4 regions of the Nakamurella panacisegetis genome follow, and region 3 is predicted to be linked to each of the others. Evidence: riboswitches for the same ligand, from Rfam matches in the RefSeq annotation. Region 3 holds a riboswitch; each other region holds the start of a gene.
What was found. A riboswitch is a leader RNA that binds a small molecule or an ion and turns the genes downstream of it on or off. The one in region 3 is predicted to bind S-adenosylmethionine.
Positions count from the first base shown of each region.

Region 1 (7,541 bases), 560 kb from region 3:
GCGGCGTTGCGGGCGACATGCGCCAGCAGGACCCGGGTCTCGCTGAGCGACTTGGCCCGGGCCGCCGCGATGTAGTCCGACTCGAGAACGTCCAGCATCCCGGCCCGCAGGCTGCGGATCAGGACGGGGACGATCGCGACGGCCGCGGTGAACGCGGGCAGGACGAGCCCGCGGAAGGTCAGCCACGGGCCGGGACCGGCGCCGCCGACCGGAAACCAGTGCAGATGGACGCCGAACAGGACGATCAGGAGCAGGCCGACCCACAGTGCCGGGAGGCCGGCGCCGATCGACGGGATGATCCGGATCACCTGATCGGCCAACCGGTCCTTCCGCACCGCGGCCCAGATGGCCAGCGGAACGGTGATCAGGATGCTGAACACGCCGGCCAGCACCACCAGCTCCAAGGTGACGCCGATCCGCGGGAAGATCAAGGAGCGCGACGGCACCTGGTAGAACAGCGAATCGCCGGTGTCCGCGTGGGTGAACAGGCGAGCCACGAACGTGCCGAACTGGTCCCACAAGGGCCGGTCAAGACCCCACTGATGACGCAGGGCCGCCACCGCCTCCGGAGTGGCCCGGTTGCCGAGCATCGACTGGGCCGGATCGCCGGGGATCAGGTGCAGCAGCAGGAAGGTGATGACGACGACGCCGACGATCACGCCGACCGCGTGCAGCAGCCGCCACCCGACGAAGGCCCACGGGCCGCCCGTACGCGCGGGGCGGGGGTCGGCCCGTCCATCCGTCCGCGGCTCCGGTCGGGAGAGCTCCGTCATGACCGCTTGACGTTCTCCAGACGCACGGCACCCGACGGGTTGACCTCGAACCCGGTCACGGTGGCCCGCAGCGCCTTCAACACCGGTGGATAGGTCATCGGGACGTAGGGCACGTCGTCGGCGACGATCTGCTGGATCTGCTTGTAGAGCGCCTTGCGCTTGCTGTCGTCGAGCTCCGCCTCGGCCTGCGTGACCAGCTTGATGGCGGCCGGGTTGTGGTAGCCGGTCCAGAACGAGGTGGATCCGCCGTTGACGTCGTCGATCTGGAACGAGGCCATCTCGTCCGGGTCGCTGATGTCGTTGATCGCGTTGTTGATGGCGATCTCGTAGTCGAAACCGAAGAACGCCTTCTTGTACGCGGCCGTCTCGATCGACCGGATCTTGACCGTGATGTTGATGGCCTTGAGCGCCTCCTGGAGGATCTGCGCCGTCTGGTTCCAGGCCTGGTCCGAGGACGGGACCAGGATCTCGGTGCTGAATCCCTGGGCGAACTTGGACTGTGCGATCTCGGCCTTGGCCGCGTCCACGTCGTAACCGGCCACGGTGACCGTGCCGTCGTAGTACTGCATGCTGGGCGGGAAGAACGAGTCGGCCGGCTGGGCGGTCCCGAAGGTGGCGGCCTGCGAGATCTGCTTGCGGTTGACCAGGTGGGAGATGGCCCGCCGCACGTGCCGGTCCGCGAAGTGGGCGACCTTCTCGTTGAACAGCAACAGGTCGACCGACCACTGCGGCGCGTTGATCAGCGTCAGGGCCGAGTTGGACTTGATGTCGGCGACGTTCGCCGGCGGCACCGAATCGATGACGTCGACCTGCGAGCCCTGCAACTGCTGCACCAGCTGGTTGTCGTCGCTGACGATGCTGAACTCCACCCCGTCCAGATACGGCAGCCCGGACTGCCAGTACCTGGTGTTGCGCGCCAGCACCACGGTGCCGCCCTTGGTCCAGGAGGTCAGCGTGAACGGGCCGGTTCCGATCGGGGCCTGGAAGAAGGCGGCTGCCGTCTTGCCCTGCAACTTGTCCGGGACGATGGAGTTGGAGAACGCCGAGATGTCGGAGATCAGCGGTGCCCACGGCTGTTTCAGGACGACCACGACCGTGAGATCGTCCTTGGCCGTGACGGTCTTGATCGCGCTGTCCAGGAACCCGAGCGGCGACTTCGGGAAGTCACGCGAGCGCAGCAGCGAGTAGACGACATCCTTCGCGGTCAGGGGGGAGCCGTCGGAGAAGGTGACCCCCTTGCGCAGGGTGAACGTGTAGGTCTTCCCGTCGGCCGAGACGGTGTGCCCGGTGGCCAGATGCGGCTTCAGCTCACCCTTCACGTCGGTGACGTACAGCGGCTCGAAGATCTGGTTGAGCGTGTAGACGTCGCCGGAGGCGATCGTGTTGTGCGGGTCCAGGCTGGTCGGGCCGGTGGTGCGGGCGTACTTCAGGGTGCCCGAGCCGCCGCCGGTCGCGGCCGTCGCCGTCGCCGTCGCCGAGCCGGGTGCGGACGAGGCACCTGACGACCCGGCCGACCCGCCGGCGGTGGATGTGCTCGGCGTCGACGACGCAGCGATGGGTGTGCTCGGGGTCGAGCAGGCGGCGATGATCGGGGTGATGATCATCAGGCCGGCACTGCCGGCGCCGAATCTCAGTAGCTGACGACGGGAGATGTTCTGGGACATGGGGTTCAACTTTCCTGGAGTGCTCGTGAGGGGGCGCATGCGGCGGGTGCGATCAACATCGGGACATGGGCCACCGCGGGTGGGGGCGCACCGGACGACCGGCCGCGAAGACGCCGCCGACCGACTCCGGCGAGCGGAAGGTCTCCGGGTCGCTGGGATCGGCGTCCAGGACGACGGCGTCGAAGCGGTACCCGACCCGCAGCCGCCCGGTGAGGTGGCCCACCCCGCACAGATCGGCTCCGGCCGAGGTGGCGGCCACCAGCGCCTCGGCCACGGTGAGGCCGGCCGCGACGAGATGCGCTATCTCGGTGAGGTTGTGCCCGTGGTGGTCACGATGGGCGAAATCGGTGCCGAGGGCGATCGGAACGCCGGCCGCCCGCGCGATCCGGACCGCATCGCCCAACGCGACTCCGGCGGCGCGGGCTCGGTCGGCGGTGGCCGCGGGGAGCGCGCCCGGGGTGGCCGCGAGTTCGGCCAGGTGGGCGTAGATCCCGAGTGTCGGGACCAGGGTGGCCCCGGTGGAGGCCATCAGGTCGGCGTCGGCCTCGGTGAGCCAGAGTCCGTGCTCGATCGAACGGGCTCCGGCGCGAAGGGCCTGCCCGATGGCCGGACCGCCAAGGGCGTGCACCATCGCCGGCTTGCCCCGGCGGTCCGCCTCGACGATCGCCGTGGTCAGCTCCTCGCCGGTGAATTCGGCCGGGAACTCCCCGGCCCCGGCCGACATCACGCCGCCGGTGGCCATGATCTTGATCCAGTCGGCCCCGCTGCGCAGGATGGTGCGCACCACGCGTCGCACCTCGTCCACCCCGTCGGCGACGTGCGGGGGCCGTCCCGGGTAGTCCGGCAGCATCCCGTCAACCGGGTACGGTCGCCCGACGCCGGCCAGGAAACCGTCGCCGTGGCCGCCGGTCCGGCTCAGCGGCACGACGCTGACCTGCAGTTCCGGTGCCTCGGAGAGGCCGGCGGCGACAGCGTCGCGAACCCCGGCGTCCAGACCGCCCGCGTCGCGGACGAACGTCACGCCGGCCGCCAGGGTGCGCCGTAGCGCGTCGAGGGTCTCGGTGATCCGGTAGCTGTACGGGGTGTTGAGCTGTTCCCAGCCGTCGAAGCTGTGTGTGACCGCGTGCAGGTGGGCGTCGACCACACCCGGCATCAGCCAGCATCCGCTCAGGTCCACGTCGAGCGAATTGCGGGGCAGATCCGGACCGATCGCGGCGATCCGGCCGCCCGTCACCTGCAGGTCGGTCGGCGGCCCGAAGTCGCCGGATTCGTCCATGACGAAGGCCTGGCGCACGGTGAAGTCGACGGTCGGCCGGGCCGGCGGCGGGATCGACACGGAGCTGTCCTCTCGGGCGAAGAAGGCCCTGGGAGCAGAGCCGCGAATTGCCGGACAAGCCGGCCGGCTCTATCTCCGGGGCACCCCATCGCGGAGAAGGGTTGCCGGTCAGCGAGCCGGATCTTGACGCTGACACTCTTGAGCTCGTTCGAGCATAGTCACGCCCGACCGGCTCCGACCAACACCGGAGGCGGTGAACCACATCACGCGGCCGTCGAACGGACGGCCCGGCGGCAGGAACGGCTGAACCGATGGTGAATCGACCGGCGATTGGGTAACTGCCGGGCATGCGAATTCCAGGACCGAACGATCTGCTCAAGCTGGCCGGCCGGGGCTACGGCGCCATCGAGACCGCGATCGGCCTGGTGCCGCGGTTGGTGACCATCGTCGGTGAGGTGGAGATGATCATGGTTCGGGTGGCCGCCCTCATGGACGAGGTCGAGACGACCAATCGGCGCGCGGCCGGCGTGGTCATCCGGACCGAGACCGTGGTGTCCCGGGTAGAGACCGTGGTCGGACGGGCCGATGTGCTGACCGACCGGATCACACCGCTCCTGGACGGCTACCAGCCCGTGCTGGCCCGCCTGGAGCCGATGTTGGCCCGGCTGGCCGACACGACCAGCCCGGTCGAGGTGGACGCGATCGTGCAGTTGGTCGACACGCTGCCCGACCTGGCCGAGAAGATGCGGCAGGACATCGTCCCGATCCTGGACACCCTCGGCACGGTGGCCCCGGATCTCCGCGACCTGCTCGACGTGTCGAAGGAACTGAACGAGATGCTCGGCGCGCTACCGGGCCTTGGCCGCATCAAGAAGAAGATCGAGGAACGGCAGGAGTTCGAGGACAACTACCGGGCCGATGAGGAACCGCCGTCGTCGCCCGACCGCCCGGCTCCGATCGGCCTGACTCGGCCGTACTGAGCCGTACCGAGCCGGATGCACCGAGGCGGCAACCGAACCGGGCGGCGGTGCCCTTCCGGGCACCGCCGCCTCGCGATCAGGCGCCGTTGGCGGCCACGTACTCCGGGGTCAGGCGCGTTCCGGCGGTGACGGCCGCCCTGACCTTCGGCGTGATGGCCGGGAGCACCGGATCGGCCGGACGCCGCAGGTGCCAGTCGGTGCTGGCCTGGTACGCGGCCACCACCTCGATCAGCCGGTCCTCCTCGTAGGGTCCGGCGCCCAGGATGCCGCCGACCGGCACCGTGGGGTTCGCGCCGAGCGCCTGGAAGCCGATCGGGAAGCCGATCTCCGGCAGGCCGAGGATGTCGAACGGGACGACGCTGGTCTGCAGCAGCACGTCGCACTTGCTCATGACCCCGTCGAGCACCTCGCGGATCAGGTGGTTCTTCGCCCGCTGGCCGGTGATCCACTCGTCGCCGGACAGGAAGATGCCCTGCAGCCAGGACAACAACGACACTCCGAACAGCGTCAGGTCCTTCTGCAGGTAGGGCAGGAACGGCTCCGTGCGTTCGCTGAGCCGGATCGCATTGAAGGTGCCGGTGAGCAGGGCCCAGTCGTTCGGGTAGGTGACGTCCACCAGCTTCGCCCCGGGGATCTTGGCCATGGTGTTCAGGAAATCGGTGCGCAGCTTCTTCACCGGGTCGGTGACGCCGGTGAGGAAATCGGCCGGCACACCGATGCGGGTGCTGCGACGCATCACCACCTTGCCGCCGCGACGGACCGGCAGCGCCGACGCCACCAGATCGGGCACGGCGGGCAGGCCGAGGGTGCGCGGATCGTTGCGGTCCGGGCCGGCCATCACGCTCAGCATGACGGCCGCGTCGAGCACGTCGCGGGCCAGTGGACCGGAATGGTCGCGCGTGTACGACAGGGGGATGACGCCGTAGATCGACGTGCGGCCCATCGTCGGCTTGAGACCGGTGAGGTTCTGCTGGTTCGAGGGCAGCACGATGCTGCCGCCGGTCTGCGTCCCGATCGAGGAGCAGGCCATCCGCCCGGCCACCGAGCAGGCCGGTCCCGTCGACGAACCGCCGGGATCGACCGACGGATCGCCGGGGGTCCAGGCATTCACCGTGGTGATGACGCCGTTGGGCTGGGTCGCCCTGGTGGTGGCCAGGGGGCCCATCTGTCCCTTCCCGATCACGATCGCGCCCGCCCCCGTGAGCCGGGCCACCGACGTGGCGTCGTAGGGCGGCACGAAGTCCTGGAAGATGAAAGAGTTTGCGGTGGTGGGGATCCCGGCCGTGTAGTAGTTGTCCTTGATGGTCAGCGGCACGCCGGCCAGCAGGCCTCGCACGTGTCCCCGGTCGACCGCCGCCGCCCTGGCCCTGGCCGCATCCGCGGTCACGGCGTTGAAGGCCTGGTAGACCGATTCGAACTTGGTGATCCGGTCCAGGTGCGCGTCGACCAGCGCAGTGGCGGTCAGCTTCCGGGTGCGGAGCAGCACCACCGCCTCGGCCAGCGTGGCCTCGGTGGGGTCCTTGCGGGCCGCGGCCCGGACGGTGATGTCGGGCACGGTCGGCCGGCTGGACGGTCGGGCGGCCGCCGCGGCCGGGGTGGTGGCGCCGGCGACGGCACCGCCGGTGAGGGTCGGCAGTGCGGTCAGAGCCGCGGCCCCGGCCGCCACCGTGGCCGAACGGGACAGGAAGATCCGGCGGTTGACGGTGCGGTCGCTCATCGGCCGACCAGTCCGGTCCAGGCCTGGGTGATCGATGGGTACTCCAGCGGGGGAGAGGCTTCCTGGCTCAGGGCCAACGGGTCGACCCCGGCGACCGCCGTTGCGCTCGGGCGCCAGGTGTTGATGGCCTCCGGGGTGGCCAGGACGAACGACCGCAACGAGGCCAGCGCCTGGGCCTGGGTCGGAGCTCCGGTCACCGGGTCGGCGACCGTCGGCAGCTGTGAGAGGTCGATCCCGGACATGATCAACCGCGTGGTGATGAAGGTGTTCAACTGGTCGACCGTCAGCGACGAAACGTCAACTGCCATGTGCTCTCCCGGCTCGTACGGTTCTCGTCGGCGGCCGCCGACTGATCGAGAGCCAACGCCGCTCGTGTGTCGCCGGAATGGCACGGCGATGACGACGTGTTACCCAGGGGACCGCGGATGACCCCGACCTGGACCGCACGTCCGGGGATTACGATGTTGTGATCCTGTTCACACGATCCACCACGAACCGACCCATCCGAGGGATGGCCCGGCAGCTGTTGCTGCTGCAGGTCTCCCTGGTCCTGATCGCCTGCGCGCTCGCGGTCACGGTGGCCGTTCTGCAGGCCCGGTCGGACGTCACGGACCAGGCCGGGCGCCGCGACCTCGCGATCGCCGAAGCGGTCGCTGGAACCGGGTGGGTGGCCGACCAGATCGCGACAGCCGATCCGACGACCACGCTGCAGCCCTACGCCGAGAGGATCCGCCGCGACACCGGAGTCGACTTCATCACGATCATGAGTCCGGCCGGCATCAGGTTCACCCACCCCGATCCGAGCGAGATCGGCAAGCACTACATCGGCACGATCGGGCCGGCCCTGGCCGGCGGGACCGTGGTGGAGACCTACACCGGCACCCTCGGACCGTCGGTGCGCGCGGTGGTGCCCATTCGCTCTGGATCCGGCCCGGTGGTCGCGCTGGTCGCCATCGGGGTCAGGATCGACGCCCTCGGGCCCGAGATCGCTTCGCGGGTGGGCATCATCGCCGCCGTCGGGGGCGCGCTGCTCGTGCTGGCGTTGATCGGGACCGCCCTGATCGGGCGGCGGCTGCAGCGCCAGACCCGTGGTCTGGGGGCCGAGGAACTGGCCCTGATGCACAGCTACTA
Region 1 covers NZ_LT629710.1:4,670,942-4,678,482, reverse strand. Annotated here, with positions in the region: gene BLS97_RS21090 (ABC transporter permease) at 1-773, opposite strand, end outside; gene BLS97_RS21085 (ABC transporter substrate-binding protein) at 770-2,437, opposite strand; gene BLS97_RS21080 (metal-dependent hydrolase family protein) at 2,490-3,773, opposite strand; SAM riboswitch class IV at 3,811-3,917, opposite strand; gene BLS97_RS21075 (hypothetical protein) at 4,061-4,693, shown strand; gene BLS97_RS21070 (amidase) at 4,770-6,410, opposite strand; gene BLS97_RS21065 (hypothetical protein) at 6,407-6,718, opposite strand; gene BLS97_RS21060 (sensor histidine kinase) at 6,922-7,541, shown strand, end outside.
Region 1: linked by a shared signal. The riboswitch ahead of BLS97_RS21080 (metal-dependent hydrolase family protein) and the one ahead of thrC (threonine synthase) in region 3 are both predicted to bind S-adenosylmethionine.

Region 2 (7,541 bases), 2.4 Mb from region 3:
ACAGCAGCGCGTCCGAACTCGAAATGGCGGACGGGCTGCCCGCGATGGTGACGATCTTGGACATCTCACTCCTGATGGGTCGGTCTGGACTTGGCGGTGATGTCGTCATGCTGACCGTGCCGGAACGGGCTTGTCCCCGGAGAATCTGTTCAGGGAGAACAAATCCGGCGTCCGGATGTTTCCCGATACCAGTCCCGAGATCAGATCGCCGATGGCCGGGGTGAATTTGAAGCCGTGACCGGAGAATCCGGCGGCCACCGTGATCGGGCCCACTCGGTCGACGATGAAATTGCCGTCCGGCGTGGTGGTGTAGAGGCAGGTAACCGGAGCCGGAAGAGTCGGATTTACTCCCGGCAGCCATTCGGCGGCGTAGCCAATCAGCCGGTCGGTGACGATCGGGTCGGGATCGAACGTCCTGGTGTCCGGATGGACCACCGGTCCGGTGCCATGCTCACCGATCTTGATGCCGTCAGCCGATCCGAGTCCGTAGATGCCCTCGGCCCGGAGGTCGGAGCCGGGGTGGTGAATGAAGCTGGGCCAGACCAGGTTCGGATCGATCGGCGGGAAGTGGGCCGGCTGCTCCCGAGTGGTGCGCAGTGGGGGTAGAGCGATCAGCTCGCCCAGGAGATCGCTGGTCCACGCACCTGCGGCCACCACCACCTGGTCGGCCTTGATCGTCGCGCTGTCCAGCACGACCTCGGCGCCGAGCCGGCCCACGGTCAACCGGCGCGCGGTACTGCGATGGATGACGTGGGCTCCGGCCGCGGCCGCCCGTCGCTGCAGGACCGCGACGGCGCGGTCAGCGTCCACCCGCCCGGCTGCGGCGTGATGCAGCACGACGGTGTCGAACCGCAGGCCCGGCCAGTGTTGCGCCGCCGCCTGCGGAGAGAGGATCTGGTACGCAAGGCCGGCGTCGCCCAGCACCTTGGCCAAGCCCTGGACCGCGGCCGGGTCCCCGTGGTCGACGGCACCGGTCCAGCTGAGCAACCGGGTGCCGTCAGCCTCCTCGAGTTCGGCCCACAAGGCGGCGGCCCGCGCCGCCAGCTCGACATAGCGACGGTCCGCATACGCGTGCCGGAAGATCCGCGAACTTCCGTGGCTGGCTCCGCGCACGTGTCCCGGTTCGAACTGCTCCAGCAACGTCACCCGGTATCCGTCAACCGCGAGCCGCCAGGCGGCGGCCGAGCCCATGGCCCCACCACCCACCACCACGATGTGTTGCCGTGTCGACCGCGTGGCCATCGTCCTGTTCCTCTCTGGTTGTCGATCCGCCTTGGCGCGGTGGATCAGCTGTTGGTCTTCGGCAGTCCGGGCGGGTTCACGAGTGAGGTCGGGACCGCTTCGTTCGACAGGTTGTAGGCGGCCAGCCACTTCGCATACTGGCCGTTCTTGATCAGGTAGTTGATCGCGTCGGCCAGCGGCCGCGCCAGGCCGTTGCCCTTCTTCGTGGTCGCGGCGATCAGGCCCTGCAGAGTGGCGCCGGCGCCGGAGTGCGTTCCGGCGTTGCGGGTCGGGTTCGGGCCGCTCGCATCACCCTTGACGTGATAGGCGATACCCGGGTTGGGGCCGAAGTAGATGTCGATCTTGCCGGAGGAGAGGGCCAGGTTCACCGCCGCCTGCGTCGGGTAGTACTTCACGTCCAGCGATTTCCCCTCGGCCTTGAGCTCGGCCTGCCATTCGAGCAGGATCTTCTCCTGGTTGGTGCCCGAGGCGACGGCCACTGTCTTTCCGGCCAGGTTCTGGTAATTGCCGTTGAAATTCCAGGTGCTGCTCTTGTTCACCTCGAACCCCAGGTTGTCCTGACGATAGGAGGCGAAGTCGTACTTCTGCTTGCGGGTCTCGGTATCGGTGATGTTGGAGATGCCGACGTCGGTCTTCCCACTGTCGATTCCGACGAACAGGTTGTCCCAGGTGGCGTTGACGATCTCCGGTTGTAGGCCGTACACCGCGGCGATCAGCCGGCCGAGGTCGGGTTCCGACCCGGTCAGCGTCTTCTGATCGTCACCGATGAAGGACAGCGGCGGGAAGCCGGCCGGCAAGGCCCCCTGGCCGATGACCAGCTTGCCGCTCTCCCGAATGGAGGCTGGAAGCTCGGCGCGGATCGAAGCGACGGTCGGAACGGTGATGGTGGTCGCCGTGCCGGCGCCATTGGTGTGCTGCGCGATGGCGACGTCGGTGGATTCGGAGGCCGCGGTGACCACACTCTGGCCGGCCGCGGCGCTCACGGACCCGGAGCTGGCGCCGGGGGCGGCGCTGCTGCTCGACGAGCCGCACGCGGCAGCGGCCAACAGGGAAGCCAGCACGGCGCCGACTCCGAGCGATGGGAGGAGGCGGGAACGGGTGAACGACATGATGCTCCTTGTACAGGTTGCCCGAACGGGCATCGAAATGGTGCGGCGCAGGCGCCGCGGAAGGGTGATCGAGGAAGTGACCAGATTCAGGAAGAAAGCAACCGGATTTCAGGACGTCAGGAAAGGACCTTGTCCAGGAAATCACGGCAACGCGGGGTCGAAGGATTGTCGAGTACCCCGGCCGGCGTGCCCTGCTCCACGATCTTCCCGCGGTCGAGGAATATCACCCGGTCGGCCACCTCACGGGCGAAGCCGATCTCGTGGGTCACGACGACGAGCGTGGTTCCGGTGCTGGCGAGATCCTTGATGACGGAGAGCACTTCGCCCACCAGCTCCGGGTCCAGGGCCGACGTCGGCTCGTCGAACAGGATCAACTCCGGCTCCAGCGCCAGGGCCCGGGCGATGGCCACCCGCTGCTGCTGGCCGCCGGACAGCTGCCGCGGGTAGGCCTCGGCCTTGTCGGCCAGACCGACCCTGGCCAGCAGATTCTCGGCGCTCCTCCTGGCCTCGGACACCGACTTCAACCTGTGCGCCACCGGCGCCTCGGTGATGTTCTCCAGCACGGTCAGATGCGGGAAGAGGTTGAAGTTCTGGAACACGAAACCGATCTTGGCCCGCTGCTTCAGGATGGCTCGCTCGGGCAGTTCCTTCAGGCGCTGCCCGTGGCGCTTCACCCCGATCGGTTCACCGTGCACGGCGACGTACCCGACGTCGAGCCGCTCCAGATGGTTGATCGCGCGGAGCAAGGTCGACTTGCCCGAACCGGACGGGCCGAGGATGACCGTGACGGTCCCCTTGGCGATCGCCAGATCGATGCCGTCCAACACCTGATTGGCGCCGTACGCCTTGTGCGCGTTGACGATCTCGACCACCGGTGGATGTTCGGTGACGGCCGTTGCATTCAGCACAGCGTCGGCCCGCGTCACTGGGTCACGCCGAATCGGGAGGCGTCGGACGAATCGCGGAATCGGGCCCGCAGGTCGGTCACGCTCTTTCGGGCCTTCTGCAGCGGCGTCAGCGGCATGGTGCGGAGGGCACCCTTGGAGTAGGCCCGTTCCACGTAGTACTGCACGACCGACAGGACCGTGGTCAGGACGAGATACCAGACGGTGGCCACCATCAGCAGCGGGATGATGTCCTCCGGGTAGGTACTCCCCATGGTCTCGACCTGCCCGAACAGATCGAGCAGGGACACGTAGAACACGATCGAGGTGCCCTTGATCAGACCGATCAGCTGATTGACATAGGACGGCACGATGGTGCGCAGGGCCTGCGGGAGTTGGACGCGCCGGAAGGTCCGCCCCTTGGACATACCGAGCGCGGTGGCTGCCTCGAGCTGTCCCTGGTCCACCGAGAGCAGCCCCGACCGGACTACCTCGGCCGCGTAGGCCGCTTCGTTCAGACTGAGCCCGATGACCGCGATCGCCATGTAGGAGAACAGCTTCGACTCGTCGACGGAGAAGAACGCCGGCCCGAACGGGACACCGAACGACAACCGCGGATAGAGCGCGCTGAAGTTGTACACGAAGATCAACACGACGATCAGCGGAATGGATCGGAACACCCAGATGTACAGCCAGGACAGGCCGGACAGCAGCGGATTCCTCGACGATCGCCCGACGGCCAGGATGATGCCGCCGATCAGCCCGAGGACGGCACTGTAGGCGGCCACCTGCAGGGTGACCACCAGCCCGTCGAGGATGACCGGCCGGAGGAACCAGTAGCGGAAGCGGGACCACTGGTAGAACGGGTTGGTGATGAGCCCGTGACCGAACTGGGCGAAGATCACCACGACAACGGCGATGGCGATCCACCGGCCCGGATGGCGCAGCGGAATCACTCGCTGCAGAGCCGTTTTCGGTCTCGCAGCTGACGTGGCGAGCGTCGGCGGGGCGCTCGTCACATTCTTTTCGAGCGGAGTGGTGGACAAGAGATATCTCCATCAATGGCGTCGACGGCAGCAATGATCGCTGGGACGTCGATCGAAAGGACTGAACGGTTGCACAAATCGCCCTGGCGCGCTGATGGCGCAGGACTGCGGTTTGTGGGGTGCCGCCGTGGGTACGGACGGCCTGTCGGTCAGGCCTTACAGAGCGCGCTGGAGACCCGCTGGAGATCGACGTGACGACGTGAGACGCCCAACAGTGACCGCAACCGCGCCACGACGTGGGCGATTGCCGCAAGACCGGTACTGGCCTGGGCTTTCATGTTGATCGTCTCGTCCGTTCGTCCGGCCACAGCAGTGGCCCCACGCTTGCGGGGCTCGGGGTCGAGCACCGCCTGGTCGTCATCCGGAGCACCCCACCGTGTTCGGCACTTGATGTGCACCGAGGGTTGCCGCCCAGCGAGCCGGAGCTTGTCGCTGAATCTCATGACCGTGGAACGAAGCTAACACCGGGAAGCACGCCGGTCAACTCGCGAATGGTCGCCCCCGCGCAGCCATTTCCCCTGAAGCGATTAACGGTCGGGAACGCCGGCCGGCGGTCGGGCCCTCGAACTGGGCATTTTTCGCGGTGTTATGTTGTTCGGCAGGTAATGAGTGTCAGCGTGCAGCCCTGGCTTGCTGGCCGGCAACCCTCCTTCGCGGCGGGGTGCTCCAGGTGACGACCTGGTGATCGCCGATCGGCGGTCGCAAGCGCGAGTCGGCCCGCCGGCCGCCTCCTGACAAGCCCGAACCCATCCCATCCCCCTTGTGAAGGTCTACTCATGTCATCACCTCTCCATCTGGCCATCGCCCTCGAGGGAGCCGGATGGCATCCGGCTGCCTGGCGTGAACCGTCGGCCCGTCCGGCTGACCTGTTCGGAGCCGACTACTGGCTCGATCTGGTCGCTCTGGCCGAGCGTGGTCTGGCCGACTTCCTCACCATCGAGGACTCTTTCTCCCTGGATGCCACCGGCCTGTCGACCGACGAGGACGACACCAATCAGGTCCGCGGTCGGCTGGATGCCGTGTTGATCGCGGACCGGGTGGCCCCGACGACACGACACATCGGCCTGGTGCCGACGGTGCTGGCCACACACACCGAGCCGTTCCACATCTCCAAGGCCATCGCCACCCTCGACCACGTCAGTACCGGCCGAGGGGGCGTGCGGGTGCAGGTATCGGCCCGAGCGGCCGAGGCCGCGCACGTCGGCCGCCGGCAGCTCCCCCTGATCACCCAGGAGAACTATTTCGAACCGGCGGCCCAGCAGGCTCTCTCGGTTCTGCTCGACGAGGCGACGGACTTCGTCGAGGTGATCCGCCGGCTGTGGGACAGCTGGGAGGACAACGCCGAGATCCGTGACGTCACCACCGGACGGTTCATCGACCGCGACAAGATCCACTACATCGATTTCCAGGGTCAGTTCTTCTCGGTCAAGGGACCGTCGATCGTGCCGCGCCCGCCTCAGGGCCAACCGCTGGTGACCGCGTTGGCCCACTCACCGATCGTCTACCGGTTCGCCGCCCGCAGCGCCGATGTCGTCTTCGTCACCCCGGCCGACACCCAGAGCGCGCGCCGGATCCTGGACGAGGTCCGGACGGAGCTCAGGGGCGTCGGCCGCCCGGAGGGCGAACTAGCCGTCTACGCCGATGTCGTGGTCTTCCTGGATTCGCCGACCGAGACCGGCGAGGCGAGAAGAGCTCGATTGGACGCCCTCTCGGGTGCGCCCTACGTTTCCGACGCGTACATCTTCGCCGGTTCGGCCGGTGATTTAGCGGATCTGCTCCTGGCCTGGCAGTCGATCGGCTACACCGGCTTCCGGCTGCGTCCCGGAACTCTCCCGGACGACCTGACCGCCATCACCGAGGACCTGGTTCCCGAACTCCAGTCTCGTGGCGCCTTCCGCACCGAGTACGAATCCGACACCCTCCGCGGGCTGCTGGGTCTGGGCCGCCCGACAAACCGCTACGCCGTTCCGGCTCCGATCACAGGAAGGGTCTGAATCCACGATGACCAAGCCCCGCAAGCAGATCCATCTCGCCGCACACTTCCCGGGCGTGAACAACACCACGGTGTGGAGTGACCCACGATCGGGTAGCCACATCGAATTCGAGTCGTTCCGCCGGTTCGCACAGATCGCCGAGCGGGCAAGATTCGACTTCATCTTTCTGGCCGAGGGCCTGCGACTGCGCGAGCAGAACGGGAAGATCTATGACCTCGACGTCGTCGGTCGCCCGGACACGTTCGGCATCCTCACCGCCCTGGCTGCCGTCACCGACCACATCGGCCTCACCGGCACCATCAACTCCACCTTCAACGAGCCGTACGACGTGGCGCGGCAGTTCGCCAGCCTGGACCACCTGTCCAACGGCCGGGCGGCCTGGAACGTGGTCACCTCCTGGGACGCCTTCACCGGCGAGAACTTCCGCCGTGGCGGGTTTCTGGCCCAGGAGCAGCGGTACGAGCGGGCCCAGCGGTTCCTGAACGCCACCGTCGAGCTGTTCGACTCTTGGGTGGGTGATGAGATCCTTGCCGACAAGGTCTCGGGTCAATTCCTCACCCACGGCCACCCGGGCGGATTCTCCGTGCGCGACAACCACTTCGATATCCACGGCAATTTCAACGTGCCGCGCAGTCCGCAGGGCCGGCCAGTCATCTTCCAGGCCGGCGATTCCGACGCCGGCCGGGAGTTCGCCGCCGAGTCCGCGGACGCCATCTTCACTCGGCACGGCACCCTGGGGGCCGGGCAGGCGTTCTACGCGGACATCAAGGGTCGGCTGGCCAAGTTCAATCGGCGTCACGAGGAGCTGCTGGTGCTACCCGCGGCGACCTTCATCCTGGGCGACACCGATGCCGAGGCCCAGGAGTACGCCGCGCAGGTTCGTCGACAGCAGGTCAGCGGACAGACGGCCATCAAGTTCGCCGAGCAGCTCTGGAACCGCGACCTGAGCGCCTACGACCCCGACGGCCCGCTGCCCGAGGTCGACCCCTTGGTCGGCGAGAACACCATCGCCAAGGGGCGAGCCAGCGTCCGCATGAACGCCGACCCAATCGCAGTGGCCCACGAGTGGCGCGAACTCGCAGTGGCCAAGGCCCTTTCGCTCCGGGACGTCGTGGTCGAGAAGACCGCCCGGCAGAACTTCATCGGAACCCCGGCGACCGTGGCCGCCGCCATCGACCAGTACGTCCAGGCGGACGCCAGCGACGGGTTCATTCTGGTCCCGCACATCACCCCGGACGGGCTGAGCGAATTCGCCGACAAAGTCGT
Region 2 covers NZ_LT629710.1:2,663,366-2,670,906, reverse strand. Annotated here, with positions in the region: gene ssuE (NADPH-dependent FMN reductase) at 1-64, opposite strand, end outside; gene BLS97_RS11785 (FAD-dependent oxidoreductase) at 106-1,242, opposite strand; gene BLS97_RS11780 (ABC transporter substrate-binding protein) at 1,287-2,351, opposite strand; gene BLS97_RS23510 (amino acid ABC transporter ATP-binding protein) at 2,468-3,277, opposite strand; gene BLS97_RS23505 (amino acid ABC transporter permease) at 3,274-4,281, opposite strand; gene BLS97_RS24500 (putative leader peptide) at 4,431-4,559, opposite strand; SAM riboswitch class IV at 4,597-4,728, opposite strand; SAM riboswitch class IV at 4,883-4,995, shown strand; gene BLS97_RS11765 (LLM class flavin-dependent oxidoreductase) at 5,058-6,275, shown strand; gene BLS97_RS11760 (NtaA/DmoA family FMN-dependent monooxygenase) at 6,283-7,541, shown strand, end outside.
Region 2: linked by a shared signal. The riboswitch ahead of BLS97_RS11765 (LLM class flavin-dependent oxidoreductase) and the one ahead of thrC (threonine synthase) in region 3 are both predicted to bind S-adenosylmethionine.

Region 3 (7,541 bases):
CGGCCACCAACTGGCTCGCGGCCGCGGCCAGTTCTCTCAGGTCCGACCCGATCGCGTCGACGATCGCCGCCACTGCGTCCGGTGTGGTGGTCCCGCCGGCGGACCGGATCTCGTGCCGGACGAATTCGATGCGTTCGGCCGGCTTGGTCAACTTGTTGCACGTCATGACCGCCGCGCCGGCCTTGCGCAACCCGTCGGCGAGCGCCTTGTTCCGCGCTCCGCCGGCGTGCTGGACGACCAGTACGACGCCTTCCACCGGATCGGTGGCGTAGTGGCCCAGCGCGGCCGCGATCTCCTTCGATGACTCGTGGGCCTGGCGGATCACCACCACCCGTGGTTCAGCGAACAGGCTGGGTGCGACCAGGTCGGAGAATTCCATCGGCGTCAGCGCCGTGGCCAGCGCCTCCCGCCGTTCCACGTCCGGATCGGCCCGACGGGCCGCCGTCACCGCTGACATGATCGCCCGGTCGACCAGGAGCGGCTCGTCGCCGAGCACCAACATCAACGGATCGACAACGGTCGCAGTGGGCACAGGTCCATCTTGACAGGGAGTACCGACGGCGACGCGGCCCGAAGGGTCGCCGGCAGCAGTCGGTGATGGTCCAGCCGGACAAGAGTCGCTCGAGAGCCAACCCACAACGACACCCGGACACAAGCACCGACGGCGACGCGGCCCGAAGGGTCGCCGGCAGCAGTCGGTCGGCCCGATAAAGTGGTCGAGCCTGCTGCTGTCCGTGGCCCCCGCTCCCCTCGTCTCCGGTAAGGAACCTCCGTGCGCCCGATTCGTCACGCCGTCGCCGCTGTCCTGTCGCTCCTGTTGGTGACGTCGTGCGCGTCCAACTCCGGCAGCACGTCCAACCGCGCCGTCGCCGCGTCGACGTCCGCGGCGAGCAGCTCGTCCCCGGCCGGAGCGGGGGCGACCTGTTCCTACCCGTCCGACGGCAGTACCCCGGCCAAGGCAGTCACTCCCCCGGCCGCCTCCGAGCCCAACAGCGGCACGGTCGACGCGACCATCAGCCTGACCCAGGGCGAGGTCAAGATCGCGATGAACCGCGCCACGACCCCTTGCACCATCGGCAGTTTCGTTCATCTGGCCACCACCGGCTACTTCGACGACACGAAATGCCACCGGCTCACCACGAGCACGTCCCTGCAGGTCCTGCAGTGCGGGGATCCGACCGGGACCGGAAGCGGCACGCCCGGCTACAGCTTCGCCGACGAGACCAACTCCTCGATGACCTACCCGGCCGGGACGGTGGCCATGGCCAATGCGGGCCCGGACACCAACGGCTCGCAGTTCTTCCTGGTCTATGCGAAGTCGCAGCTGCCGCCGGACTACACGGTGTTCGGCAAGATCACCTCCGGCCTGGACGTGCTGACCAAGATCGCGGCCGCCGGCGTGACCGGCGGAGGCACCGACGGCGCGCCGTCGTCCGCGGTCACCATCACCAAGATCACGGTGCATTCGTGATCGGCGCCCGTCGACTCATGCGGTAGCCTGATCGGACAACTGAATCACCACTCATCCAGAGGGGCAGAGGGATACGGCCCGATGAAGCCCCGGCAACCACTGATGATGATCTCTTTCTCGTTGTAGAGGCCTATGCCTCCGACCGCGAGGCCGATCATCAGCAGGTGCCCCGTCCGTCCCGCTCCGGCGGGAAAGATGAGACGAAAGGCCTCGTCATGACCACTGTCATACCTACGTCCCCCTCCACCGGCACCACCGTCGATCTCGGTCCCGCGGTTGCCCTGTCCTGCCGCGAATGCGGAAACCGCGTCGCCCTCGGGCCGTTCTACGCGTGTACCGAGTGTTTCGGTCCACTCGAGGTCGCCTACGAGTTCACCACCTCGGGCGAAGCGCTCCGCGAACAGATCGAAGCCGGCCCGCAGAACATCTGGCGTTACGCGCCGCTGCTGCCGGTCCCGGCGAACATCGCCGACACCCCGAACATCAACCCGGGCAGCACCAAGCTCGTCCGCGCCGACAACCTGGCCCGCGAGCTGGGCATGAAAACCCTGTGGGTGAAGGACGATTCGGGCAACCCGACGCACTCCTTCAAGGACCGCGTTGTGGCCGTCGCGCTGGCCGCGGCCCGCGAGCTCGGCTTCACCGTGCTGGCCTGCCCGTCCACCGGCAACCTGGCCAATGCCGTGGCCGCGGCCGCCGCGCGGGCCGGAATCCGCAGCGTGGTCTTCGTGCCGTCCAACCTGGAGCAGCAGAAGATCCTCACCACTGCCGCCTACGGCGGAACGCTGATCGCTGTCGAGGGCAACTACGACGACATCAACCGGTTGGCCGGCGAGATCGCCGGTGAGCAGGAGGATTGGGCGTTCGTCAACGTCAACGTCCGCCCGTACTACGCCGAGGGGTCCAAGACCCTGGGCTACGAGGTGGCCGAGCAGCTCGGCTGGCGCCTGCCCCAGCAGGTCGTCGTCCCCATCGCGTCGGGCGCCCAGCTGGTCAAGATCGACAAGGGGTTCCAGGAACTGGTCTCGCTCGGCCTGGTCGACGAGGCCCCGTACAAGGTGTTCGGCGCGCAGGCCACCGGTTGCAACCCGGTGTCGACCGCGTTCAAACAGGGTCACGACTTCATCCAGCCGGTGCGCCCGGACACCATCGCCAAGTCCCTGGCCATCGGCAATCCGGCCGACGGACCGTACGTCCTCGACGTGGTCAACCGCACCGGCGGCGCCATCGAGGACGTCACCGACGAAGAGGTCATCGAGGGCATCAAGCTGCTCGCCCGGACCGAGGGCATCTTCGCCGAGACGGCGGGCGGTGTCACGGTGGCCACGCTGAAGAAGCTGCTGGCCTCCGGCCAGTTGGACCCGAACGAGGAGACAGTGATCTTCAACACCGGGGACGGGCTGAAGACGCTGGACGCCATCGCCCACGTCGTCGGACCGAGCGCCACCATCGCGCCGACCCTGTCGGCGTTCGAGGCCACCGGCCTCGCGTAGACCTCCTCCGGAGCCTCCGCACCGACACGAGAAGCGGCCCGTCTCCATCGGAGACGGGCCGCTTCTGGTGTGGGAGGGTCGCGAAAACGGCCCGGATCAGTGCGGCGCGGGCTGGTCCGGGATCTCGATCCCGAACAGCGTGTGCAAGGCCTGCAGGTAGCCGGCCCCGTCGCCGGTGCGGGCCAGCTCCTTGGCCCGGAGGGTCGGGGTGTGCAGCAGCGACTGCGTGACCCGGTGCATCGCCAGTTCGACCTCGGCCGCGACGTCACTGTCGTACTTGGCCCGGAGCCGGACCATCTCCTTCTCCACGGCCAGCGAGACGTGCTGCCGCAGAGCGATGACGGCCGGGTCGAGGGTGCGGATGGCCTGGTCGTCCTCGAACCGGGCCACCGCGGCGATCACCACGTCCTGGGCGTCCGCGATCGCCTCGCGATGTTCGGGGGCGGCACCGTCGGCCACGCTGTGCAGGTCGACGACCCGCACGCCGGGCAGGGCCCGTACCCCTTCCGACACGTCCGGCCGCAGGGCCAGGTCGACCACCGGCAGCGGGGTGTCGCGGAGGGCGAGGGCTGCGGTCACGGTCTCCACGTCGAGCACATTGCCGGTGGTGCCGCTGCAGGCGACCACCAGGTCGGCCTTGGCGACGGCGTCGGCGAACTGCCCGGCGTGGACGACCTCGGCGTGGTGCGTGGCGGCGAAGGTGTCGGCGCGCCCGCTCGGTGAGAACACCTGCAGGCGGGTGCAGCCGCGGGCGCGGAGAGCGGTGGCCACCACCCGGGCGTAGGCACCGGTGCCGATGATCAAACAGGTGGCGGTGGCCAGCGATGTGGATTCGTCGGAACCGGGTTCGGCCAGTCCGGCGGTGGCGATGTCGATCGCGACCGACGCGACCGACCGCCCGGCCGACCCGAGCCCGGTGCGGGATGCGACCTGCTTGGCCGTGCGCGCGGCGGACTGGAACAGCGAGTGCAGCACCGGGGTGGTGGTCCGGGCCGCGTGGGCGGCCGTCAGGGCGCGGGACACCTGGCCGGAGATCTCGGCCTCGCCGACCACCATGGAATCGAGTCCGGAGGCCACGGTGAACAGGTGTGCAGCCACCGGCGCACCCACCCTGACCTTGAGCAGGGCAGCCGCCTCGGCCTCGTCGATCTGGGCGACCTCGGCGATGCGGTGGGTGACGGCGTCGATGGCATCGTGGAACCGGTCGGCGTCCAGGTAGATCTCCAGGCGGTTGCAGGTGGCAAGCACCACCGCGCCCCTGATCGATCCGTCCTGGGTCGACAGCTCGCGCAACGCCTGGCTCAGCGAGTCGGTGCTGGCCGAGAGCCGCTCCAACGCCTTGAGCTCGAGGTCGTGGTGGCTGGCACCGAGAACCATGAGCATTTGACTATTCTACCGCTCTGACCAGGCACTTCCGGGACAGGCGACACTCACTGACCGGCACCCCCATCCAGTCGCCTCCACCACCGGGTACCCCGCGTGACGTGCGCCGTCAGCCATCGCCCGTGCGTTCGGGAGACATGAATCACCAAGGGTCGGCTAACCCGCCGCTTCGCGCACCGTGATGCGCGACCGGCCCACTCCCGCCGTGGTGGGACGATGGGTCTCATCATGACGACGCACGCACCCGCCACCGAACCGACGTTCGCGGCCCTTCCCGCCGACCACCCCCTGACCGACGGCCGGACGGGCCGGTCGCCGCTGCTGACCGCTTACCGGGGTGAGCCGACCACCGGCCACCCGGTGTGGTTCATGCGGCAGGCTGGTCGTTCGCTGCCGGAATACCTCGAGGTGCGCCGGGGCATCGACATGCTGCAGGCCTGTCTGACGCCTGACCTGGCCGCCGAGATCACGCTGCAGCCGGTCCGCCGTCATCGGGTCGACGCGGCCGTCCTGTTCAGCGACATCGTCGTACCCCTGAAGCTGGCCGGGATCGGCGTCGAGATCGTGCCCGGCACCGGTCCGGTCATCGACCACCCGATCCGCACCGCCGCCGACGTCGCTGCTCTCCCGGAGCTCGACCCGGCCGCCCTGCAGCCCGTCATCCAGGCGGCCGCCAACTGCGTTCAGGAACTGGGCGCCACGCCGCTGATCGGATTCGCCGGCGCACCGTTCACCCTGGCTTCCTACCTGGTCGAGGGCGGCCCCAGCCGGGAACACTTGCGCACCAAGGCCCTGATGCACGCCGATCCGGAGACCTGGCACGCCCTGGCCGCTTGGGTCGGCCGCATCACCGGTGCCTTCCTGCGGGCCCAGATCCTGGCCGGAGCCTCCGCCGTGCAGCTGTTCGACTCCTGGGCCGGGGGGCTGTCCTTGGCCGACTACCAGCGCTTCGTCGCCGAGCACTCCGCGGCGGTGCTCGCTTCGGTCTCCGATCTTCCGGTCCCCCGGGTGCACTTCGGCGTGAACACCGGGGAGCTGCTGGTCGCCATGCGCGACACCGGCGCCACCGTCATGGGAGTCGACCACCGGGTGCCCCTGGATGTCGCGAACGAGCGGCTGGGCGGCCGCACCCCGTTGCAGGGCAACATCGACCCGGCCCTGCTGTTCGCCGGTGACGACGCGCTGCAGGCGGCAACGCTCGACTGCCTGCGAGCCGGCCGGGCGGCCCCCGGGCACGTGGTCAACCTCGGCCACGGCGTGCCGCCGGACACCGATCCGGAGGTGCTGACCCGGCTGGTCGCGTTCATCCACGACCAGCCGTGACCGGCCGCCACAGCCTCGAGTTCTTCGCCGCCACCTCCGGCCCGGCCCGACCGGGGACCGCGCAGCCGTTGATGGCCGAGCCGACCGGGCTCGAGCCGACCTCGGTCGTCGTCATCGGCGGCGGTATCGCCGGGCTGGTGACGGCCTGGGAGGTGGCGCGCGCCGGGCGGGCGGTGACCTTGTTCGAGGCCACCTCGTCGGTCGGCGGGTGCATCGCCCGGCACCGGGTGGCCGATCTCGACCTGGACGCCGGCGCCGAGTCGTTCGCCATTGCCACCCGTGCCGTGCTGGACCTGATCGACGACCTCGGGTTGTCGTCCCGTGTGGTGTCCCCGAACCCCGCCGGCGCCTGGGTGCGGCATGCCCGTGGCAGCGCACCGCTGCCCACCGACTCGTTGCTGGGCATCCCGGCCCACCCGCTGGCTGGTGACGTCCGGCGGGTCCTGGGCCCGATCGGCGCCACCCGCGCCGCCCTCGACCTGCTGCTCCCCCGCCGGGTCGGCGGCACCGCCGCGACCCTGGGCGGCATGGTCACGCGCCGGATGGGCCGGACCGTGGTCAAGCGCCTGGTCGAACCGGTCGCCGGCGGTGTCTACTCGACCGACCCGGACGAGTTGGAGTTGGACAGCGCGCAGCCCGCTCTCCGTGCGGCCGTGTCCCGGACGGGCTCCCTGGCCACTGCGGTGCGGCGCCTGCGGGCCACCTCGGCCCGCCCCGGCTCGGCCGTGGCCGGGCTCACCGGGGGCCTGTACACGCTGGTCGAGGCCCTGCGGGCCGACCTGGAGCGACTCGGCGGCCTGGTCCTCACCGACACAGCGGTCCGGGCCGCGGCCCAGGCGGCCGACGGTTGGCGGGTCCTCGTCGGTGACGATCAGGTGGGCGCGGACGACGTCGTACTGGCCGTACCCGGCGCGGATATCAGCCGCATCCTCGCCCTGGTCGACGTCGACGTGCCGCCCACTGCGGCCGTCACCAACACGGTGCGGCTGGTGACCCTGGTCGTGGAACATCCGGCCCTGGACGCCCACCCGCGCGGCACCGGCATCCTGGTGTCGCGGCACGCCTCCGGCGTCGCCGCCAAGGCCCTGACCCACGCGACCGCCAAGTGGGCGTGGTTGGCGCAGGCGGCCGGGCCCGGCCGTCATGTGCTGCGGTTGTCCTACGGCCGCGGCGACGACGACCTGCCGTCGGACCTGGTCGGGACGGCCCTACGGGACGCGTCGGTCCTGCTGGGGGTGGACCTCGACCGCTCGCACCTGATCGACAGCGACGTGATCGGGTGGACGTCAGCGTTGCCCCGTCCGCAACCAGGGCACCGGGCCGCCATGGCCACCCTGAAGGGGCAGATCGCCCAGCAGCCCGGGCTCCACCTGACCGGTTCGATGGTCGACGGCACCGGGCTGGCCGCCGTGATCACCGGAGCCCGCACCGCCGCCACGCGTCTGCTGTCGGTCACAACACAGGCGGACGGGCCGCGGCCCGCCGACCGCTGAGAGAAGATGGATGACATGAGCAACGACGATGCCGTCACCGCAGCCCCCGCCATCCGGGCCAGCGCGCGGGAGATCAACGATTCGATCCGCTACACCGCCTTCGCGGTCTACACCCGCGCGGGCGACCTGGACGCCCCGGACGACAAGGCGACCGCCGAGTTGAGCGAGCTGGTCGCCGCACTGGCCGACCGGGACGTGCAGATCCGCGGTTTCTACGACGTCTCGGCCATGCGTGCCGACGCCGACCTGATGGTCTGGTGGCACGCTCCGACGGCCGAGGCGCTCCAGCAGGCCGCACGCTCGCTGCGCCGCACCGCGGTGGGGCGCAGCCTGCACCCGTCCTGGTCGGCCATGGGTCTGCACCGGCCGGCCGAGTTC
Region 3 covers NZ_LT629710.1:215,220-222,760, forward strand. Annotated here, with positions in the region: gene holA (DNA polymerase III subunit delta) at 1-502, opposite strand, end outside; gene BLS97_RS24100 (peptidylprolyl isomerase) at 773-1,471, shown strand; SAM riboswitch class I at 1,520-1,673, shown strand; gene thrC (threonine synthase) at 1,687-2,964, shown strand; gene BLS97_RS01005 (glutamyl-tRNA reductase) at 3,061-4,347, opposite strand; gene hemE (uroporphyrinogen decarboxylase) at 4,576-5,670, shown strand; gene hemG (protoporphyrinogen oxidase) at 5,667-7,163, shown strand; gene hemQ (hydrogen peroxide-dependent heme synthase) at 7,170-7,541, shown strand, end outside.

Region 4 (7,541 bases), 2.4 Mb from region 3:
TTTCCGGCGCGTCACCCGATTCACCGACCCGCACCACAAGGCCCCGTTCGTCATCCACCTGACGGCCACGCCGGCCAACCATCCGGCCGAGCTGACCTATCTGGCGCCGCTGCTGGCCCAGGTGCACGGCGAGCCGGTGGCCCGCTGGACCGACTTCGGCAACCGCCTGCTCGAGGCCGAACTGCCGTTGGCCCGGGCCTATGGCAAGTGGACCTGGAACGACCGGGCCGGGGCCGACGGCGGGATCCGGGCGCAGGGGTCGGCGACGGTGCGTGGTTGGCTGGCCGACGCCCGCCCCCCGTTGACCCTGCATCGCCCGGCGCCGTGGGGTCCCGCCCCGCTGGAACTGCTCCCGGTGCAGCTCAGTCCGGACGAGACCCTGGCCTACCGGACCGCGTGGACCCAGTTCCAGCGGGCACTGGCCGATCTGGCTGCCGACCGTGAGGTGATGGCCCGGCCGGCCCGGCGGACCGCTTCCGGTCGCGCCGCCGTGTTGCGGTTGCGGCAGAAGGCGTCTCTGTTGCGGGTGGCTTCCACCGCACAGTGGGCCACCGCCGTGGTCAAGGCCGGGCGGCAGGCCGTCATCTCCTGCGAGTTCATCTCGGCCGCCGCCGAGCCCATCGCCGAGAACCTCGAGGCCGCAGGCATTCCCGTGGCCCGGCTGTACGGCACGCAGGATCTCGAGGAGCAGCGGTTGCGGTTCCAGCGCGGCGGCGCGCCGGTGGTCGTGTTCACCCCTTCCACCTCCCTGTCCCTGCACGCGGGCGAGCTACTGCCCGGCGGCCCCGCCAGCCCGGCCACCCGGGAAGGCCTGATGCACAACGTGCGGTATTCCGGCCTGCAGGGCCGCCAGATCCTCGGCCGGTCACATCGCGACGGTCAGGTCTGCCCGTGGTGGCTCGGGTACGCCGAAGGCACGGTCGAGGAGACCATCGCCCAGATCATGATCGGACGGTTCTTCGCCGCGGACCACACCGCCGGCGCGGACAGTGCGGCGCTGGGCGAGGTGGCGGCGGCCCTTGGGGTCTCGTGGCTCCCGACATCGGCCCTGGAGTCGGCCGGGGAATGACACCCGGGCGGGTCGACTCCTACGTCCGGGGCCGCAGCCGGAGCCCGGACATCCCGCCGTCGACCGCCAGGTCCGCCCCGGTGGTGGAGCCGGCGGCCGGGGACGCCAGGTAGACCACCGCCGCGGCCACCTCGCTCGCGGCGACCAGGCGCCCGTGCGGCTGGCGGGCGGCCAAAGCGGCCAGCTCAGCGGCCGGATCGGGTGCCGACCGGAGCAGCCCCTGGATCCACGGTGTGTCGGCGGTGCCTGGGTTGACCGCATTCACCCGGACGCCATCGGCCATGCCGTCGGCGGCCATGGCGCGGGTCAGAGCCGACACCGCGCCCTTGCTCGCGCTGTAGACGGCACGTTGCGGCAGGCCGGCGGTGGCCGCGACCGACGAGGTGTTCACCACGGCGGCGTGTTCCGAGGCCCGAAGGTGCGGCCACGCAGCGCGCGAGACCCGGGCGGTACCCACCACGTTCACGTCGAGCACGCGGTGCCACTCCTCGTCGGTGCTGTCCTGCACGGCCCCCTGCGCACCCATGCCGGCGTTGTTCACCAGCAGATCCAGGCCGCCCAGCTGCTCCACGGCCGCTGCAACGGCCGAGCGCACGGAAGGATCGTCCGTCACGTCGGCCCGCACGTAGCCCCACCCGTCCGGCAGATCGGCCGGTCGTTCCGATCGGTCCAGTACCACGACCTGCGCACCCTCGACCGAGAAGGCTTGCGCCACCGCGAATCCGATGCCCGATGCGCCACCGGTGATCAATGCCCGCAACCCGTTCAACTGCCCCATCTGGAGACCCTTCCTTCATTCATGCGCCCGCCACCCGGGTCCGACTCAGGAGCACCAACCGACGGAGAGCTCGCGTGGAGATCCAGCTCGATGCGGCCGGAGTCACCGCCGTCAGATCGCCCGGTCGCCACACCCGTCACCGTGCAGGCCCACATCATCGACGGTTGTCCGGCGGTGGATGCATCCGGGGTCGCGGGGCCGTTTCGTCCGGTTCCCGCGCGCTGGTTGCTACTGTCCTCGGCCAGGAGCACCGCCGGCCGCGACGGCCACCCGGTCGGTTTGACGCGATCGGCGGCCCAGGGCCCAGCACGACGTCGTCCGCGAGAAGCAGGTGGGACCGATCCCCCGGAAAGGTTGATCAATGGAGATCATCAGATACGTTGCCGAGTCGAAGGTTCACGTCGGAATCCGGTCCGAGGACGGAACGGTCAGGCGGCTGGCCGCGCGGTCGCTGGCCGAGTTGCTCCGGCTGCCGTTCCCGGTCCTGAGGGCCCTGGTCGAGACCGGAGGGGTGGTCGAGACGGCCGACCTCCGGATGTTGCCGCCCGTCGACGGGCTGACCGAGGTGTGGGCCAGCGGCGTCACCTACCGCCGGTCGAGCATGGCCCGTCAGGAGGAGAGCGTCGTCGCCGACGTGTACGCCCGGGTGTATGAGGCCGACCGTCCGGAGCTGTTCTTCAAGAGCGTCCCGTGGCGAGTGGTCGGTCACGACGAACCGATCGGCGTCCGTCCCGATTCGGAGATCAACGTGCCCGAGGCCGAGCTCGCCGTGGTGGTCAATGCTGCGGGCGAGATCGTCGGCGCCACCATCTGCGACGACGTCTCCTCCCGCTCGATCGAGGGTGAGAATCCGCTGTATCTCCCCCAGGCCAAGGTCTATTCCGGATCGTGTGCGATCGGCCCGGGGATCCGGCCGATCTGGGAGATCGAGGATCTGCAGAGCCTGAACATCCAGGTCCGGGTCGAGCGGTCCGGGGAGACCGCATGGGCCGGCTCGACCAACACCGACATGCTCAACCGCACCCCGGCCGACCTGGTCGGATTCCTGCGGCGTCACGCCTCCTTCCCGGACGGCGTCGTGCTTTCCACCGGAACCGGCCTGGTGCCCGAGATGGATTTCGACCTGCAATCGGGCGATACCGTCGTCATCGAGATCGAATCCGTCGGCGTCCTGTCCAATCCGGTGATCCCGGCGACCACCGACGAGTTCGCCTGGCTGACACCGGATCCCGCGCGCGCCCCGTAGCTGTGCTCGCCGCGCGTCCCGCCCGGCCCCCAAACAAGAAGATCCCCGCTCGGCCAACCGGCCGAACGGGGATCACTGTGGTGGCCAGGGCCGGGATCGAACCGGCGACCTTCCACTTTTCAGGCGGACGCTCGTACCGACTGAGCTACCTGGCCTCAAACAACAGGCCGGACCCAGGAGACCTGAGCCCGGCCGATGCTTGGCGACCCCGACGGGACTTGAACCCGCGACCTCCGCCGTGACAGGGCGGCGCGCTAACCAACTGCGCTACGGGGCCTTGATGAATCAAGACCAACTGCATACATCTACCCAGACCTTAGTCTGCATTTCTGCGTACCCCCAACGGGATTCGAACCCGTGCTGCCGCCGTGAAAGGGCGGAGTCCTAGGCCGCTAGACGATGGGGGCCTAGACGTCGTCACCGGGGAGAAGTACTACCTGACCTCACCGGCTTCAACGGCTGTCCGTTGGGAGCTACGGAAGCATACGACATCATCGGACCCACCTCCAAAACGATGCCGAGACCTGCCGGCGGCCTCTCGCACCATTGTCCTGACCTGCATGGATGGCACAACACCGAAGCCCCTGACCGGAGTTGGGCCGTTCCGGCGTTACCCAGGTCACACCGGGCAGCGGTGGCGGCCGCCCGGCCGCGGGGCTTTCGCGATCCCCGACGGCTTGCTACCCTTCACCTCGAAGGTCATGAGTGCCAGCGGATAGCTCCGGCTTGCTGGCCGGCAACCCTCCTACCGCGGTGGGGTGCCCCGGATGAAGACCTGGCTTGGTGCGAGGTGCATCAGGCAAGCGCGGACCACCCGGCTCGGCCGGGAGTCCAAGGATTCCTGAGGATCTTTGATGACCGCTGTTCTCGACCGTCCCGACTGGCTCTCCGCGACCGCGCCCACCCACCCGGTGCGTTGGTCCGCCGAAGCCCCGATCGCTCCGCGCCCCGGTGTCCGCCACCCGCACGCTCCCGGACTGGAGATCGTCGGGGCCCACGCCCAGGTGCCATTGGCCGGCGGTGGATTCGTGGAGTACGCGAACCTGGATCACGGTGCCTCGGCTCCGGCCCTGCGCGTCGTCCGCGACACCGTCGACGCCCTGTTGGAGCGTTACGCCAGCGTGCACCGCGGCGCCGGCTGGCACTCGAAGGTCTGCACCGCCCTGTACGAGGGAGCCCGCCGCCCGATCCGCGACTTCGTCGGCGGCCGCAGCGACGACGCCGTGATCTTCACCAAGCACACCACCGACTCCTTCAACCTGCTGGCCCACTGCCTGCCGGCTCGCACCACGGTCGTCGTCTTCGAGACCGAGCACCACGCGGCGCTGCTGCCGTGGGAGGACCGCGACGGCATCAACGTGGTGCGGCTGGCCGCGCCGGCCTCACCGGGCGAGGCGGTGTCGGCGGTTGATCACGCGCTGCGCACCCGGCCGGCCGGTCCGGCCCTGCTGGTGGTTACCGGCGCCTCCAACGTCACCGGCGAGATCTGGCCGGTGACGGCCCTGGCCGCGGTGGCCCGCGCCCGCGGCGCCCGGGTGGCCCTGGATGCCGCGCAGTTGGCTCCGCACCGCCCGTTCTCCATCCGGGAACTGGGGGTCGACTACGTCGCCCTGTCCGGACACAAGCTGTACGCCCCGTACGGGTCTGGCGCGCTGATCGGCCGGGCCGATTGGCTGGAGCTGGCCCCTCCCTACCTGGTCGGCGGGGGCGCCACGGCGACGGTCACCGACGAGGAGACCACCTTCAAGCCGGTGCCCGACCGTCACGAGGCCGGTTCCCCGAACGTCCCCGGCGCCGTCGCCCTGGCCACGGCCTGCCACGCGCTGGCCGCGGCCGACCGGGAAGGCCTGGCCGCGTCCGAGCAGGCGCTGACCGAGCGGCTGCGGGACGGTCTGCTCGACATCCCTGGCGTCACCGTGCATTCGTTGTTCGGCGATCAGGTCCAGACGATCGGAGTGGTCACGTTCACCGTCGCCGGCCAGAACTCGGCCGTCGTCGCCGCTGCCCTGTCGGCCGAGCACGGTATCGGCGTCCGGGACGGCGCGTTCTGCGCACAGCCGTTCGTTCGTCGGTTGCTCGGCGCGGCCGGGTGCGATGTCCAGGACGGCACCGGCCACGCCATCCGCGCCTCGGTCGGGCTGGGCAGCACCACCGAGCACGTCGACCGCCTGGTCGACGCGGTGGAATCCATCGCCTCGCGCGGTCCGCGGCGCCGGTACGTCGTGGTCGACGGCCGGCCCACCCCGGCCGTCGACGACCGCGAACTGCCCGTCATCGCCCCCTGGCAATAGCCGTCACCGGTTGCGGACGCAGCCGCGCACGACGAAGGGCCCGGCGGATGACCGCCGGGCCCTTCGATTCGTTCTGCGAAAGGATCAGACTTCGTGCTTGCCGTGGTCCGGAGCGGCCGCCGTCCCGTCGGGCCGGATATCGGACCCGGCGACCAGGTCGGCCACCGCGACGTGCTCGCCGCCGGCCTCAGGTGAATGGGCCGGCGCATGCTCTCGGGCCTCTTCGCGAGCCGCCGCGGCCTCTTCGGTGCGTTCGGCGGCAACACCCATCGGCGCGGTGACCTGCTGCTCCGAGGCCGGCAGGGTCTCGGCGGCCATGCTGGCCTGTTCCATCTGCGTCTCCTGCAGCGCCGACATGGTGCGCAGCGGGGTCTGCTTGATCATGATCACCAGCGCGAAGGCCACCAGCATGCAGATCGCGCCGCACACGTAGACGACGTGCGTGGAGTTGACGAACCCGACCTGGTACGGGTGAGCGACCACCTGGTCGATCTTGGACAGGAACGATGAATCGATCTTGAGCTGCTGTCCGAGGGAACCGAGGTAGGCCTCCACGTTCTGACCGGCCTTCGCCGCAGCCTTGCCGGCCGCCTGCAGAAATGACGGCTCCGTGACGGAGACCTTCAGCGCCTTCGCCGTGTTGTCACCGAGGGTGTTGAACAGCAGCGACAGGAAGATTCCCACACCGAGCGTGCCGCCGAGCTGGCGGAAGAACGTGGCCGAGGAGGTGGCCACCCCGATGTCCCGGGCCGGGACCGCGTTCTGGACGGCGATCAGCAGGGTTTGCATGCACAGCCCGAGGCCGAGGCCGATCAACAGGAAGTACACGTCGAGCTGGAAGAACCCGGTCTGCACCTTGATGGTCAGCAGCAGGACGAAGGCGACGGTCAGGATGGCGGTGCCGATCACCGGGAAGATCTTGTACTTGCCGGTGCGGGAGGTGAGCTGACCGGACACGATGGAGCCGGCCATCAGACCCACCATCAGCGGCAACAGCAGCAGGCCGGACCCGGTGGGGGTGGCCCCCTTCACCAGCTGCAGGTACAGCGGCAGCATGGAGATCGCGCCGAACATACCGACGCCGACCAGGACGTTGACGCCCAGGCCGAGGCTGAACGTCGCCTGCTTGAACAGGCGCATCGGGATCAACGCCTCGTCCTTCATCCGGAGTTCGATCAGGATGAACGCGATGATGCCGACGACCGCGACGGCGATCAGGCCCAGGATGCGACCGGACCCCCAACCCCATTCGCTGCCCTGTTCGGCCACGATCAGGATCGGGACGATGCCGACGACCAGGGCCAGTGCACCCCACCAGTCGATCCGGTGGTCACGGCGAACGTGCGGGATGTGCAGCACCTTCCACACCACGACGAGGGCCACGAAGCCGATCGGGACGTTGACCAGGAAGACCCAGCGCCAGCCGGCGATCCCCAGGATGCTGGTCGCTCCGGCGAAGAATCCGCCGACCAACGGGCCGATCACCGACGAGGTGCCGAAGACGGCCAGGAAGTAGCCCTGGTACTTGGCCCGTTCCCGCGGCGAGACGATGTCGGCCAGCACCGCGAAGGCCATGGAGAACAGACCGCCGGCGCCCAGACCCTGGAAGGCGCGGAACGCGGCCAGCATCGGCATCGACGTGGCGAACGAACTGGCGGCGGATCCGATGATGAACAGGGTGATGGCCGTCAGGAACAGCGGCCGGCGTCCGTAGATGTCCGACAGCTTGCCGTAGAGCGGCGTCGTCACGGTCGAGGTGATCAGGTAGGCGGTGGTGACCCAGGCCTGGATGTTCAGGCCGTGCAGGTCGTCACCGATGGTGCGGATAGCGGTGGAGACGATCGTCTGGTCGAGCGCGGCGAGCAGCATGCCCAGCAGCAGACCGACCAGGATGGTCATGATCTGCTTGTGGGTGAGCCCGGCCGGACTCGGTGGAGCCGCGGTGGCGGCCGTTGATTCGGTGGTGGCCATCAGTTGGACCTCTCGATGCTGGCTTGCGGTCGTGGTGGAGTCCCTGCAGAGGCGGCGGCGTGCAGGTGATGCGATCTGTTCATGCTGGTCAGGACCTCGTCTCGGTGGTCCTCGAGACTTTGCGTGTAGCGCCGGAGCAGCCGCAAGAAGTTGCTCCGGTCCTCGGCCGGCCAGTCGGCGATCATC
Region 4 covers NZ_LT629710.1:2,642,116-2,649,656, reverse strand. Annotated here, with positions in the region: gene BLS97_RS11680 (DEAD/DEAH box helicase) at 1-1,069, shown strand, start outside; gene BLS97_RS11675 (SDR family NAD(P)-dependent oxidoreductase) at 1,089-1,847, opposite strand; gene BLS97_RS11670 (fumarylacetoacetate hydrolase family protein) at 2,209-3,093, shown strand; tRNA gene BLS97_RS11665 (tRNA-Phe) at 3,172-3,248, opposite strand; tRNA gene BLS97_RS11660 (tRNA-Asp) at 3,294-3,370, opposite strand; tRNA gene BLS97_RS11655 (tRNA-Glu) at 3,428-3,500, opposite strand; SAM riboswitch class IV at 3,791-3,905, shown strand; gene BLS97_RS11650 (aminotransferase class V-fold PLP-dependent enzyme) at 3,948-5,384, shown strand; gene BLS97_RS11645 (MDR family MFS transporter) at 5,469-7,355, opposite strand; gene BLS97_RS11640 (MarR family winged helix-turn-helix transcriptional regulator) at 7,355-7,541, opposite strand, start outside.
Region 4: linked by a shared signal. The riboswitch ahead of BLS97_RS11650 (aminotransferase class V-fold PLP-dependent enzyme) and the one ahead of thrC (threonine synthase) in region 3 are both predicted to bind S-adenosylmethionine.